Regions from separate parts of the Cytobacillus sp. FSL R5-0569 genome, predicted to be linked through region 2. Evidence: predicted binding sites of a transcription regulator. Region 2 holds the regulator's gene; each other region holds the start of a gene.
The links. Region 2 encodes Rex, which represses fermentation and respiration genes when NADH is low (regulators of the CRP and FNR family bind a similar motif). Its sites were predicted from a motif close to TTGTGAAATATTTCACAA; they were not measured.

Region 1 (4,736 bases), 2.1 Mb from region 2:
CTTTCGATGGCGTAAATATCGTCATTGTCGATCTCTATGAATTAACTAAAATGGCAAGGGTGTGCGAAAGAAACAACGTAGATAAGAATCAAGTTGTTCCACTCGCACAATTAATAGAAGAAAATACAATACGTTAACGGTCCGTTTTTTTCGTTAAAATACGGACGATTTTCTCCGAATCTTTATCATATTCAATAAACACATAGAGCCCATATTCTATCTCCTGTTGACGCATCCAAAGTTTAAACTTTTCTATTTCTGTCTCATCCTTTACTTCTTTTCCAAGATGCTGATAATCAACAATATCTGCTGATGGGTATTTTTCCTTTGCGATCATCATCGCTTCTTTACCCCATTTCGCATAAGAAGGTGCATCATAAACGGCAAAGCTTGTTTGAGGGCTTGAAATAAATATATAGCTAAACAACACTATGACAATTGAGAGAAACACTCTTTTCTCCATTTTCTCCTCACCTCTTCACTTTTATTTTTTGATGGAAATATTTATAGTTTTACTATCTTTTCAATGTTTATTCTTTATGAAAGTTTTTTTGGGAAATGGGTTATATAATGAAAGAAAAATTCAAAGCAAAACTTGCTAGTGCAAAAGTAAATATCAATAGATAAAGAAAAGCGGGCAAGTTAATGGTTAAAACTTGCCCGCTTTTCTTTATCTATTGTTCCATTAACCCTTATATCGTAAATGTCAACATAGCCTTTAAAAAATATAAGAAAATGTTCATTATTATTTCATTTGATTAGTTTTAGTTATGATTATTTTAATAAAAGTAATCGTACAACATCTAAAACAAAAAGTGGAAGACATAAAGGCCTATTTTGTTCTCTCAAGTAAATCATCTATTTCAATTATTTCTATTAAATGATGAATATCATCAGTCGGGTTATATACACCGTCTAAAAATTGATCAATATCAAATTTCTTTAACAAGATAACCCTCCTCTTTTTTCATCCGTTTCAAAACCATTCGAAGACTTCACACTTTTTTTGTGGGTACTGTTAGTCAAATACGCAATATCATTTATATTAATATAATAAATAAAGAAGCAACCTTTAAAATTTATTGAACGATACAATATTCATTTTTCAGTTTTTTCTTAAAATAGAGTATTTAAATAATATTATTTTTTCTTTTTACTTTCAGTTTCATGAACATTTTGTGACCAAATTCATCATTTGTTCATGAACATTTTGTGACACCTATCACATTCAATTGTTTTTAACCATTTATGATACTAACATAGGGTTACAGGCGTGATATTCACGTTCAAATAAAACAATAGATTTTTAGAAAGATAGAAAGGGGTACATCAATGAAATTGAAAAGGGCTCTTTTATTGGCTATAGTTGCCATTGCCGCTGTACTTGCTGGGTGTGAACCACTTACTGTTCTAAATCCTAAAGGTCCACAGGCCGAAGTCCAGGCTAACGATATTATGATGTCCATATGGTTAATGTCTGGCATTGTTATTGTAGTTTTTGCAATGCTTGCATATATGCTCATTAAATTTCGTTCATCTAAACAAGGAAAAGATTATGAACCACCTCACATCGAGGGAAATAAATGGGTGGAGGCAGTTTGTGTCGGAATACCTGTACTAATTGTTGCTTATCTATCATTTGTTTCTGTCCAAAGTAACTATAAAGTTGAAGCAACACCACCAGGGTATGAAGATAAGGAGCCATTAGTTGTATATGCATCATCATCTAACTGGAAATGGCACTTCAGCTATCCTGAAGAAGATATTGAAACAGTAAATTACTTATATATACCTACAGATCGAGCACTTGAATTTAAACTTTACTCATTCGGTCCAATTACCAGCTTCTGGATTCCACAACTTGGCGGACAGAAATATGCAATGGCCGATATGGTAACAACATTACATTTAGCTGCTGATCACCCTGGTGAATTCATGGGTAGAAATGCAAACTTCAGCGGAAAAGGTTTTGCTGAAAATACGTTTGATGTAACAGCAATGTCTCCAGTTGAATTTGAGGAATGGGTAGATGAAGTTCATCAAACAGCTGATCCAATTACTGAAGATAAATTTGAAGAGTTACTAGAGCCAGGTCACTTAGGTAAGATGACCTTTACTGGCACTCATTTAGACTTTAGCCCAGCACCTGAAGGGCATGAACATCATCAATCAAATGATGAAGATTCAGAAGAAAATCATGAAAATCATGATGAGCACGAAGGTCACACTGACCACAGTAGCCATTAATTAGATGAAGTGTCTATTGACATCTTCTGAAAGGAGTATACAGGATGGAGTTCTTTGAACGTTTTGCCATACCACATCCAAGTCCAGCTATTTATGCTTCAATGGTAGCAATTGCAATTGTTTCTATTGCCATTGTAGTTGGGATAACATATTTTAAAAAATGGGGTTATTTATGGCGTGAATGGTTAACAACTGTTGACCATAAACGATTAGGTATTATGTATATTATTGCAGCGATCCTCATGCTATTCCGAGGAGGCGCTGACGCAATTATGATGCGTGCGCAATTATCAGCACCTGAGAACAAATTGCTTGATGCACAGCATTATAACGAGATATTCACTACACATGGTGTTGTTATGATTCTCTTCATGGCTATGCCATTTATTATCGGGTTTATGAACTTTGTTGTTCCACTGCAAATTGGGGCTCGCGATGTTGCGTTCCCACGTCTTAATGCACTTAGCTTCTGGTTATTCTTTGCCGGTGCAATGTTATTTAATATCTCTTTCGTTATCGGAGGATCACCAGATGCGGGTTGGACATCTTACTTCCCGTTAGCAGATAATGAATTTAGTACCTCTGTCGGTACGAACTATTATATGATTGCGATACAGATTGCCGGTCTAGGTACATTAGCAACAGGTATCAACTTTATGACGACAATCTTGAAAATGCGTGCTCCAGGCATGACATTAATGAAAATGCCAATGTTTACTTGGTCAGCATTAATTACGAACGTTATTATCGTATTTGCTTTCCCTGTATTAACAGTTGCGCTTGCAATGGGTACATTAGATCGTTTATTCGGTACACATTTCTTTGCATCAACAAATGGCGGTATGGATATGTTATGGGCCAACCTTTTCTGGGTTTGGGGACACCCTGAAGTATATATCTTAATCTTGCCTGCATTCGGTATTTACAGTGAGGTAATCTCTACTTTCGCTAGACGTAACCTATATGGTTATAAATCAATGGTTGCTTCAATGGTAATCATTTCACTATTATCATTCGTTGTATGGGTTCACCACTTCTTTACAATGGGTCAAGGCGCTTTCGTTAACAGTATTTTCTCTATTACAACGATGGCAATAGCAGTACCTACCGGTGTAAAAATATTCAACTGGTTGTTAACACTGTATAAAGGTAAAATCGTGATGACAACGCCAATGCTTTACTCAATGTTGTTTATCCCACTTTTCACACTTGGTGGTGTAACAGGGGTTATGCTTGGTATGTCAGCAGCTGACTATCAATACCATAATACAATGTTCTTAGTTGCTCACTTCCATATGGTAATCATTCCTGGGGTTGTGTTCGCAATGCTAGCTGCCCTTTATTACTACTGGCCAAAAATGTTCGGCTTCATGTTAAATGATCGTCTTGGTAAAATCGGCGCTTGGATTATTGCGATTGGTACATTAGTTGCCTTTATGCCAATGTTCATCTCTGGTTTAGATGGTCAAGCTAGACGTATGTACACTTATTCTGAAGCAAGTGGATTTGGTATTTGGAATATGATTTCTATGGTTGGCGCCCTTATGTTAGCAGCTGGATTTGCGTTAATCGTTTATAATATTTACTATAGTTTCCGTTATGCACCAAGAGATATTGGATCAGATCCTTGGGATGCACGTACACTTGAATGGGCTACACATACGCCAGTTCCTGAGTATAATTTTGCAACTATGCCTAAGATCGATTCCTATGAAACATTCTGGGATTCAAAGAAAAAAGGCACACCGTTATTCCCAGATAAAATTGAAAAGATTCACATGCCGAACAACAGTGGTATTCCATTCATTATGGGAATTATCTTCTTCATGTGGGGATTCTCGTTCGTCTTTGCAATGTGGATTCCGTTAATTATTTGTACACTAGGTATTTTCGCTTGTATGGCTTATCAATCATTTGAAAATGATCATGGAAGATATATTTCTATTGAAGAAATAGAAGAAACAGAAAAAGAATTGGGAGGTAAAAGATAATGAAGATTGATCACTCTCTCCCTCTTGAGTACAGTACTGATGAAAATCGCTTAAAGATTCTTGGCTTCTGGATTTTCCTCGGTGCGGAAGTTATGTTATTTGCAACATTATTTGCATCTTACTTTATTTTGTCAGGTGGTACAGGTGATGGCCCATCGGGTGCTGAAATTTTTGAAATCACACCTGTATTAATTGAAACACTTGTTCTATTAACAAGTAGTTTCACAATTGGCCTCATGGTTCACGCGATGAGACTTGGTCGCCAAAAAGCAATGATGGGATTCTTTATTGCAACAATCGTACTTGGGGCTATCTTCCTCGGTGTTGAAATTTATGAATTCGTTCATTATGTTCATGTTGGCGCAGGACTACAAACAAGTGCATTTAGTGCAATCCTATTAACCACTTTAGGAACACACGGCGCGCACGTAACTTTCGGGTTATTCTGGGGAACATGTATCCTAATTCAAGTAAAGAAATATGGCTTAACACCAAGAA
Region 2 (4,736 bases):
GTTACTTTTACTGCATCTGCAAGTGTATCCACACCACGAAGCATCGCGCGGCGAGCGTCTTCACTAAATTTAATATCTTTAGCCATTATTAAGTACCTCCTCTAATAGTTAAAAATCTTTATAATAAGTATATAGCTGTTTTTTTATTAACCGATCACAGCAAGAATGTCATTTTCACGTAAAATTAAGTATTCTGTACCTTCGTATTTCACTTCTGTTCCTGCATATTTTGAGAAGATAATAAGGTCGCCTTCTGCAACTTCTAATGCTACACGTTCACCATTTTCTAGTACACGTCCAGTACCAACTGCTACGACTTTACCTTCTTGAGGCTTTTCTTTCGCGCTATCTGGTAGTACGATACCGCTTGCAGTTTTTTCTTCCGTTTCAACAAGCTCGATAATAATTCGATCACCTAGTGGCTTCAACAAGTGAAACAACCTCCTCAATTCATTCAAAAATTATTTTATTAGCACTCGTTAGTCTTGAGTGCTAACACAATTATTATATTAATCAAAACTACTCTTTTTTGCAAGTAAGAACCTTGCAATTTTGCAAAAAAAAATGCGAACCTCTCCATTCTATACAACTTCTATTTGTTTTATGCACTTCATAAGGATGTACTATTTGAAACTAATAGTGTTTAACAGGTAAAATAAATATTAGTGTAACTTCTTTATGAATAGGAGACTAGCCATTGAAAAAAGAGTATTGGTTTATCATTATGATTTATATAGCCATGCAATTATCAGCCATCGTTGGCGTTCCTGCCATTCTTTTTCTAGGTAATATGTTAGGATACAGCTTTGATGAGGTTGCAAAAATTGCACCGCCACTCTGGATTGTCATTAGTTTTACAATTACCCTTCTCTTAACTTTGTGGTTTTTACGGAAAGAAAGCAAAGAGATGTCAATGAGGAATCAAGCACCATTATCGACTTCTTTCGGGTGGGCGATTGCAGGTATTCCGCTAGCATTTATTGCTCAGACCGTTGCAGCGAATATTGAATTAATGCTCGGCATTGATATGGGGTCAGATAATACGCAGCAAATTATGTCATTAATTGAAACGTCTGCTCTTGTGATTATCGTTGTTTCCATTATTGGGCCGATTTTAGAAGAGATCATTTTCAGGAAAATCATTTTTGGTTCCTTGCATAAACGATTGAACTTCTTTTTATCAGCACTGATTAGTTCATTAATTTTCTCCCTCGCCCATGGGGAAATTGAGCACTTAATTCTTTATGCAGCGATGGGCTTTACGTTCGCGTTTTTATATGTAAAAACCAATCGTATTCTCGTACCGATCATTGCTCATGTAGCGATGAATACCTTTGTCGTTGTGATTCAATTGAATATGGATAAGCTAGAAAAATATATGACAGACTTAGAAACGGTACAAATGATTTTTAGCAGATTAGGATGATGTTAGATGAGAACACCTTTGTTCACAGGGATTATCTCCCTTCTTTTTGGATTTGTATTTATTTATTTTGCAATTATTAACCTTCAAAACGGTGGAGGTTGGGGATTTTTAACGATCTTCATTTTGATTTTTGCCACTTTTGATATTGGTGGCGGGATTAAATTAATCGCTATGCATTATCGTATGAAAAAGAAAGAGGATAAAAAATAGAGCTGACTCCATGCGGGTCAGCTCCCTTTTTATGATGGATAGTGTTTTAAGAAGTATACTAATGATTGCAATTCGACCGCCAAATCAATATGATGGATGCGAATATGGGAAGGAACCGTTAACCGCGCTGGCGTAAAGTTCAAGATTCCCTTTACATGACTTTTAACGATTCGATCCGTAATTGGTTGTGCCGCATGAGACGGTACAGTCAAAATGACAACTTGAATATGGTGCTCATCAATCAACTTTTCTAGGTCATCTAAATGACGGACAGGTACCTCGCCTACAGACGTGCCAACCCTACTTTCTGAAACATCAAATGCCACTTCAATCTTTGTATTATTATTTTTTAAAAAATTATAATTTAAAAACGCTGTACCTAGATTCCCTACACCAATTAACGCTACCTTTGTCACTTCATCTTGATCGAGTGTCTTACGGAAAAATCCTAATAAGTAATTTACGTTATATCCGTAACCTTTTTTCCCTAAAGCACCGAAATAGGAGAAATCTCGTCGAATTGTTGCAGAATCTACTTTCACCGCTTCACTTAATTCTGCTGAAGAAACTCGCTGCTTTCCTGATGCGTGTAAATTTTTCAAAAAACGATAATACAAAGGCAATCGCTTAGCCGTTGCTTGAGGGATTTTCGTTGATTCATTGGACATAGGCTCCACTCCATTCCATTTACTTAAGCCCTTCTAAAATCACCGTTTTTACCACCGGTTTTCTCTACTAAATATGTTGGTCCTATTACCATGCCTTTATCTACTGCTTTGCACATATCATATACCGTTAAAGCGGTAGCTGTAGCAGCTGTCAACGCTTCCATTTCTACTCCGGTATGCCCATTTGTTTTCACTGTACAATCAATATGTAACACATACTGATCCTCTACCTCTTCCCAATTGAAAGATATATCAATACCGGTTAAGGCAAGTGGATGACACATCGGGATGATATCAGATGTCTTTTTCGCAGCCATAATACCTGCCACTTGAGCAACAGCCAGCACATCTCCCTTTTTCATTGTGCCATCAGTAATCTTCTGATAGATTTCTTGATTTAGCTCAATACTACTATGAGCAATTGCTGTACGGGCAGTTTGTGGTTTTTCACTCACATCCACCATCTTCGCTCTGCCTTCTTCATTAAAATGTGTAAATTCAGCCATTCATAACACCTCACATGAAAATGATACACTATTTTGATTCATCTGTGTAATGTAGTTTTTTATATATTCTATCCAAATAGTGACTTTATTGCCGAACCTCACCTGATTAAGGTACACTATCACTATAACAGAGGTGAAATATAATGATATTATTACAGGTTAATCAGCTTTCGAAAAGTTTTGTGGCTGATCCTATATTAATGAATATAAAGCTTGAAGTACAAACGAGAGACCGCATTGCATTAGTTGGACGTAATGGTGCGGGAAAATCAACTCTTTTAAAAATTATTGCTGGACATATGTCCTATGATTCCGGTGAAATTATTCAATCGAAAGAAACCAAAATCGGTTATCTTGCACAAAATACAGGACTAGAATCTGAGCTATCTATTTGGGACGAAATGCTTACCGTGTTTGATTATTTGCGCAAACAAGAGAAGGAACTGCGCTTACTAGAAACACAGATGGGCGATGCAACACTCATCGAAAACGGTGAAGCTTACGATAAAATTTTAAAAACCTATGATCAAATGCAAGTCAACTTTAAAGAACAAGGTGGCTATCAATACGAGGCAGACATTCGTTCTGTACTACATGGCCTTAATTTTCAATCGTTTAGCTATGATACAAAAATTTCTGCATTAAGCGGGGGGCAAAGGACGCGACTTGCACTTGCGAAATTATTGTTAACCAAACCTGATTTACTGATTTTAGATGAGCCGACCAACCATTTAGATATTGAAACATTGTCATGGCTAGAGCAGTATCTTAGTGGTTATGATGGTGCTATTTTAATTGTCTCACATGACCGCTATTTCTTAGATAAAGTCGTCAACCAGGTATATGAACTATCACGTAACCATATTAAAAAATACGTTGGTAACTACAGCAAATATCTTGACCAAAAAGCAGCGAATTATGAACGTGACTTGAAAATGTATGAAAAACAACAAGAAGAAATTGCGAAACTAGAAGACTTTGTTCAACGCAACCTTGCCCGTGCTTCGACAACAAAGCGTGCACAAAGCCGGCGCAAGCAGCTTGAGAAGATGGAGCGAATTGATCGTCCCCAAGGGGATGAGAAATCAGCGACATTCGGCTTTCAAATTGATCGTCAATCAGGCAATGATGTGCTAACCGCTGACTCTTTAGCAATTGGCTATCAAGAAGAAAAGATCAGTGATCACATTTCATTTCGCATGTCTCGAGGCGATTCCATTGCTTTAGTAGGTCCCAATGGTATTGGAAAGTCGACTTTATTGAAGACCCTTGTAGACAAGCTACCTGCTTTAGGTGGCACGTTTCAATATGGCTCAAATATCCGCATTGGCTATTACGACCAACAGCAAGCTGATTTGAGTTCAAATAAAACCGTATTAAACGAGCTCTGGGATGATTACCCCCTCATGCCTGAAAAAGATGTCCGTACCGTGTTAGGTAACTTCCTCTTCTCTGGAGATGATGTCTTGAAAATTGTCTCTACATTGAGTGGTGGAGAAAAAGCACGATTAGCACTCGCTAAGTTGATGTTGCAAAGAGCAAATGTCCTCATACTTGATGAGCCGACCAACCATTTAGACCTTGATAGTAAAGAAATTCTTGAAAATGCACTTATTGATTTTCCAGGTACGCTCCTCTTTGTCTCTCATGACCGCTATTTTATTAATAGGATCGCAACAAAGGTGATTGAGTTATCAACAAGTGGAGCAACGGAATTTTTAGGGGATTATGATTACTATGTGGATAAAAAGGCGGAAATTGAAGAAATAGAGCTTTTTGAATCAGCAGACCTGCCACAAGAAAGTATCACTAAACCAGAAAAGCAAAGTTATCAACAAGATAAAGAAGCGAAGAAACTAGAAAGACAACGAAAAAGAAGGCTAACAGAAATTGAACAATTAATCGAAGAGTTAGAAGCGCAAATTG
Region 3 (4,736 bases), 2.5 Mb from region 2:
ATAGGTATTAATATATTATAAATATGGGGTAAAGTGAACCTTTCGTTATGAAAATTGGTATTTTCACCAAAAAAAAGAAGAAGCCTCACTCACTAAGGCTTCTTCCTATATGTAATAAAGGGGTAAACGCTAATTTAAGATTTTGCTTCTGACTTTGTAACACCATTCAACACATATTTCATTACTGCACCATAAACAGCGATAGTGCCAACCACAAAAAGAGCTGTCAAATGTATCACGCCTTTCATTAATTGAGAATAAGTATCATCTTCAATTAATAATTTATCATAATCGAGAATGATTTTCAATACTAAAATAAACCTTTTTCAATTTTTTCCTATTTCTTCATCTCTCTTCATAGGAAACGCTTCTTCATATTTCGTTAATGCTTTTAATGCTTCTTCCTCAACTGGAATACGAATGGCTAAAATAAAGAAATTTAACAGAGTGAAAACAAGGGCAGTATAGTAAGCTTGAAACAATAGAGGCATAATAAGAAACTCCATTGCAACGACTGTATAGTTTGGGTGCTTTAGCCAACGGTATGGTCCTTTAGTTACCACTTTTGCTTTGGGTAAAACAATAATCTTTGTATTCCAGAACCTCCCTAAGGAAGATAACGCCCATATTCTTATCACTTGTGTGAGTATAAATAACGGCAGTAAATAATACCAATAAGGAGATAATCCTTTACCGAACACAATTACCTCAACTGTTAAAACAATAAAAAACAAACTATGTACCATAACGATTAGTGGATAATGACTTTGACCAAATTCAATGCCACCTCTTTTTTTCATCCAATCCTCATTGAATCTTGCGACGATTAACTCGATACACCGTTGAGAAATAACAAATAGAAGAAAATAAAAAAACATTTAATTCACCTCCATTTTAATAAAAGTAATTCCGAGCTAAAACCCGGCCCTAAGGCAGTTGCCAAACCTATATCATCCTTTTTTCCAAGGAGAAAAAACCTTCGCAAAACATATAATATTGTGCTTGATGACATATTGCCGAACTCCCTTAGAACGTCAAGTGAAGTGGCGGTCATCTCAGCAGGAATTTGTAAAGACGCTTGATAAGCATCAATCACTTTTTTTCCACCTGGATGAGCAATAAAATGTTGCAAATCGGTTATTTGTAATGAGAATTGATTTAAGAATGTCTGTACATTTGGCTTCAGCCAGCCTTCAATAATTGTGGGAATATCTCTTGAGAATATGACATATAAACCATCATCCTTTACGTCCCAACCCATTACATCAAGCGAATCCTTTTTTGTCGTTGATTGTGTCCCGTATATATGGGGGATGGCAGGCAATTTCTGATATTTTTGATAACCACTTTCATCACCAGCGATTAATGCACAGGCAACACCATCAGCAAATAAAGAAGTACCAACAAGATTACTCTTAGAGCGATCATTTCTTTGAAAAGTTAAACTGCATAATTCAATTGTTAATACTAAAACCTTTGCTTTTGGATAAGCTAAGCAATATTCATAAGCCCTTGATAAACCCGATGCACCACCTGCACAGCCTAAGCCCCATATTGGGATCCTTTTTGTTTGCTCAGAAAAGGGTAATAGATTCATTATTCTTGCCTCAAGCGATGGTGTAGCTAAACCTGAGCTAGTAATCGTAAAAATCGCATCTATCTCTTGATACTTAATAGGTTGATTTAGAAACTCCCTCGTTGTTAAACACTTTTCAATCGCCTCACACCCAAGTTTTACTCCCGTTTCAATGAAGGCATCATTTTTATCAGCAAAGCTATGGTCCTCTTTAAACCAATCTAGTTCTTTGGCAAAATGACGTTTTTCAATTTGTCCGTTTTGGAATACTTTTAATAAACGATCGATATCTTTGAAAGATTGCCCAAATAAGTGGCGTGCAAATGCTACCACTTCATTTTGAGTAATTTCATTTGATGGGGGTACTTCTGAGATAGATAAAATAGCTGGCATAAGGAACTCCCTTTCTGTCTATGTACGGGTATTTTTTCCTTAATAAGGATATTTATGCATTGATTGGTTTTTAATCTTTCTCGTTCATTTTTTGCATAAAAAAAAGCCGAATGAGTTATCTCATTCGGCTCAGAAAGATGTGTTTTGAAGGAGTTGCTGTGCCCTTTTATCATATCTTAAAGTGGCTCTCTTGGCATTACGCAAACTTTACCAATTATAATTGCTTATTTATTGCCTTGCTTATGCACATCAATGATAATCGTTTTATCAATGATTTGACCACAGACACGACAAACTCCTTGTTCTTTATATAGCGTTTTACAATAATCACAATAATATTGCTGCATTTGCTCACATCCAATATCTCTAATAGATTATTTTATGTAAGCTATGATGAATGTGCTTCTATTATGAAGCTTTTTTCAACTGAGATTTTGTTTCATTTTTTGGTTTATAAGAGACAAAGTAAGCTAGGCCAACAAACACAGCCCCTCCAACTACATTACCTAAAAAGGCAGGTATGATATTGCCAATGAAATCTACCCAAGTAAACGAACCTGCAAAAATCGCAGCTGGAATAACGAACATGTTGGCAACAACGTGCTGGAATCCAATCGCAACAAATGCCATAACCGGGAACCAAATAGCCAAAATTTTACCTGCAAAATCATGAGCACCATAAGCTAACCAAACAGCTAGGCATACGAGCCAGTTACAACCAATCGCTGAAACAAATGTTTGTAAGAATGTATCATCAATTTTTGCACCAGCAATCGCTACTGTTTTATCAAGGTATGGACCTGTCTCTGTTAATCCAACGACATGTCCAAAGAAATAAGCAACAAACAGTGCCCCTACAAAATTGGATAATAACACCCAAAACCAATTATTCAATAATTGCCCAAGACTAATTCTCTTTGAGAACAAAGCACTCGCAACTGACATCATGTTACCTGTAATTAATTCAGCCCCAGCCAATACTACTAATACAAGGCCTAAAGGGAAAACTGCTGCACCTAAAAACGATCCGAAACTTCCCCACTCTGCCGGTAAATTCCCAATAACACGAATGTCTAATAAAAATCCTAGTGCAATAAATGCCCCACCTAAAAAGCCTAAAACCAACAGCGACAAAAGTGGTATTTTCGTTTTTGCAACACCTGTTGCAATCGTCTGTTCCATAATTTCTTGCGGTTTACTAAATCCCATTCTAACTACCCCCTAAATAAAAAAGGCAGCACTCAGACATCCCTTACTTTTGTAAAGGATTTCAAAGAATGCTGCCTAACCCTTCTGCAATCCCCTACAGAAGTATCAGTCATCATATTTATATTGTTTGTAAAAAGAAATAAAACAGTGCTTGCCTTACTTCCATTTACCCATTGCAAACTATATGCTACCAAAAAACAAAAAATTTTACTAGACTATTTTTTATTTTTTTCGTGTAGCGAAGTATTTCTTTTTATAATAGGATTCGTTCAGGATAAGTATATATATTCATGTTGCCATTACGAATAAATCCAACAGTCGTAATTCCTAATTCCTCTGCTGAGCGCAAAGCAAACTCTGTTGGTGCAGATTTTGAGAGAATCATTTCACAACCAATTTTTGCTACCTTTAAAAGTATTTCTGAGGAGATTCTTCCTGTGAAAACAATAATCTTCCCTTTCATGCTGATGCCCTCTCTTAAACTATAACCATATATCTTATCAAGCGCATTATGCCTACCAATATCCATTCTGCTTAATAATATCCCATTTTTGTCACAAAGCGCAGCGCTATGTACACCACCTGTTTGTTTAAATGTAGTCGCAGACGCTTGTAATTGTTCCATTAACTGATTACATTCATTGACAGTTAATCGAATATTAACATCTTCCATTTTCTTAGCTGTTAATGCATCATTAACAAAAACAAAGCCTTGTCTACTCATACCACAACAAGAAGTAATATATCTTTTATTTTGGAAGTTTTGTATATAAGGATTTGTACGATCTGTTGTAACATGAACGAACCCTTCCTTTTCTTGTACCCATATATCTTTAATATGCTTGTAAGATCTTATGATACCTTCTGATGCAAGATAACCTATCACCATGTCCTCAATATATTCTGGTGTACATACCATTGTGACTAGCTCTTCTCCATTCAGCTTAACCGTTACTGCATATTCGGTAACAATGGTATCTTCCATTTTTTCAACTTTATTTCCAGTCACTCGTATGATTTTACGACTCGTTTCCACTTGCTTCATCTTTTCTCCTCTTTCTATGAATCTATGATATTTTTATCGAATACAAATACAGATATCGCCATATTCTCTTCCACTTTAATATCAGAAAACAAATGTAACAGCGTCGCACCGACCAATTCTTCCATTCCTTCTGGCGTACCTTCTGCATATACATCTTGAATCATTTTTGTTCTTGCTGAATGCACCATTTCTTTGCCATCTTCTGTACGAGAAATAAATTGTTCTGTCGGTGTGAGATTACCGTATAAAGTCGAAACGGCCATATTCTCTACAAACACTGTGTGGATTTTCTCCGGTCCCTTACCAAATAAGTCTTTTCTTAATTTACGAATGATATCATTAAACTCATGCACCATTTTTGACATCTTCTTTACCCCTTTATATAAGATTCTGTCTCAATTGTATAATCATAGTACATGCTTAAAAAAAATGAAAGGGCTGCAAATAGGAAAAAAATTGCACGATGATTGCTTCACTGTTTCACAATACCAAAATTACCCTATTGGACTGTAA

Region 1: a site for Rex is predicted at 1,211-1,228, ahead of qoxA (cytochrome aa3 quinol oxidase subunit II). Genes of this name have one in related genera too.
Region 3: a site for Rex is predicted at 3,228-3,245, ahead of MKX78_RS14875 (formate/nitrite transporter family protein). Genes of this name have one in related genera too.

The regions. Positions count from the first base shown of each region.
Region 1 is NZ_JBBOWW010000001.1:2,569,279-2,574,014, forward strand. It holds gene MKX78_RS13140 (small, acid-soluble spore protein, H family) at 1-137, shown strand, start outside; gene MKX78_RS13145 (DUF3889 domain-containing protein) at 134-463, opposite strand; gene qoxA (cytochrome aa3 quinol oxidase subunit II) at 1,333-2,247, shown strand; gene qoxB (cytochrome aa3 quinol oxidase subunit I) at 2,292-4,238, shown strand; gene qoxC (cytochrome aa3 quinol oxidase subunit III) at 4,238-4,736, shown strand, end outside.
Region 2 is NZ_JBBOWW010000001.1:469,113-473,848, reverse strand. It holds gene groL (chaperonin GroEL) at 1-86, opposite strand, end outside; gene groES (co-chaperone GroES) at 147-431, opposite strand; gene MKX78_RS02565 (CPBP family intramembrane glutamic endopeptidase) at 698-1,426, shown strand; gene MKX78_RS02560 (DUF4305 domain-containing protein) at 1,433-1,636, shown strand; gene MKX78_RS02555 (redox-sensing transcriptional repressor Rex) at 1,666-2,304, opposite strand; gene moaC (cyclic pyranopterin monophosphate synthase MoaC) at 2,328-2,810, opposite strand; gene MKX78_RS02545 (ABC-F family ATP-binding cassette domain-containing protein) at 2,954-4,736, shown strand, end outside.
Region 3 is NZ_JBBOWW010000001.1:2,933,556-2,938,291, forward strand. It holds gene MKX78_RS14860 (hypothetical protein) at 135-308, opposite strand; gene MKX78_RS14865 (isoprenylcysteine carboxyl methyltransferase family protein) at 327-878, opposite strand; gene MKX78_RS14870 (type III polyketide synthase) at 884-1,969, opposite strand; gene MKX78_RS14875 (formate/nitrite transporter family protein) at 2,378-3,178, opposite strand; gene fdhD (formate dehydrogenase accessory sulfurtransferase FdhD) at 3,432-4,223, opposite strand; gene MKX78_RS14885 (DUF2294 domain-containing protein) at 4,238-4,588, opposite strand.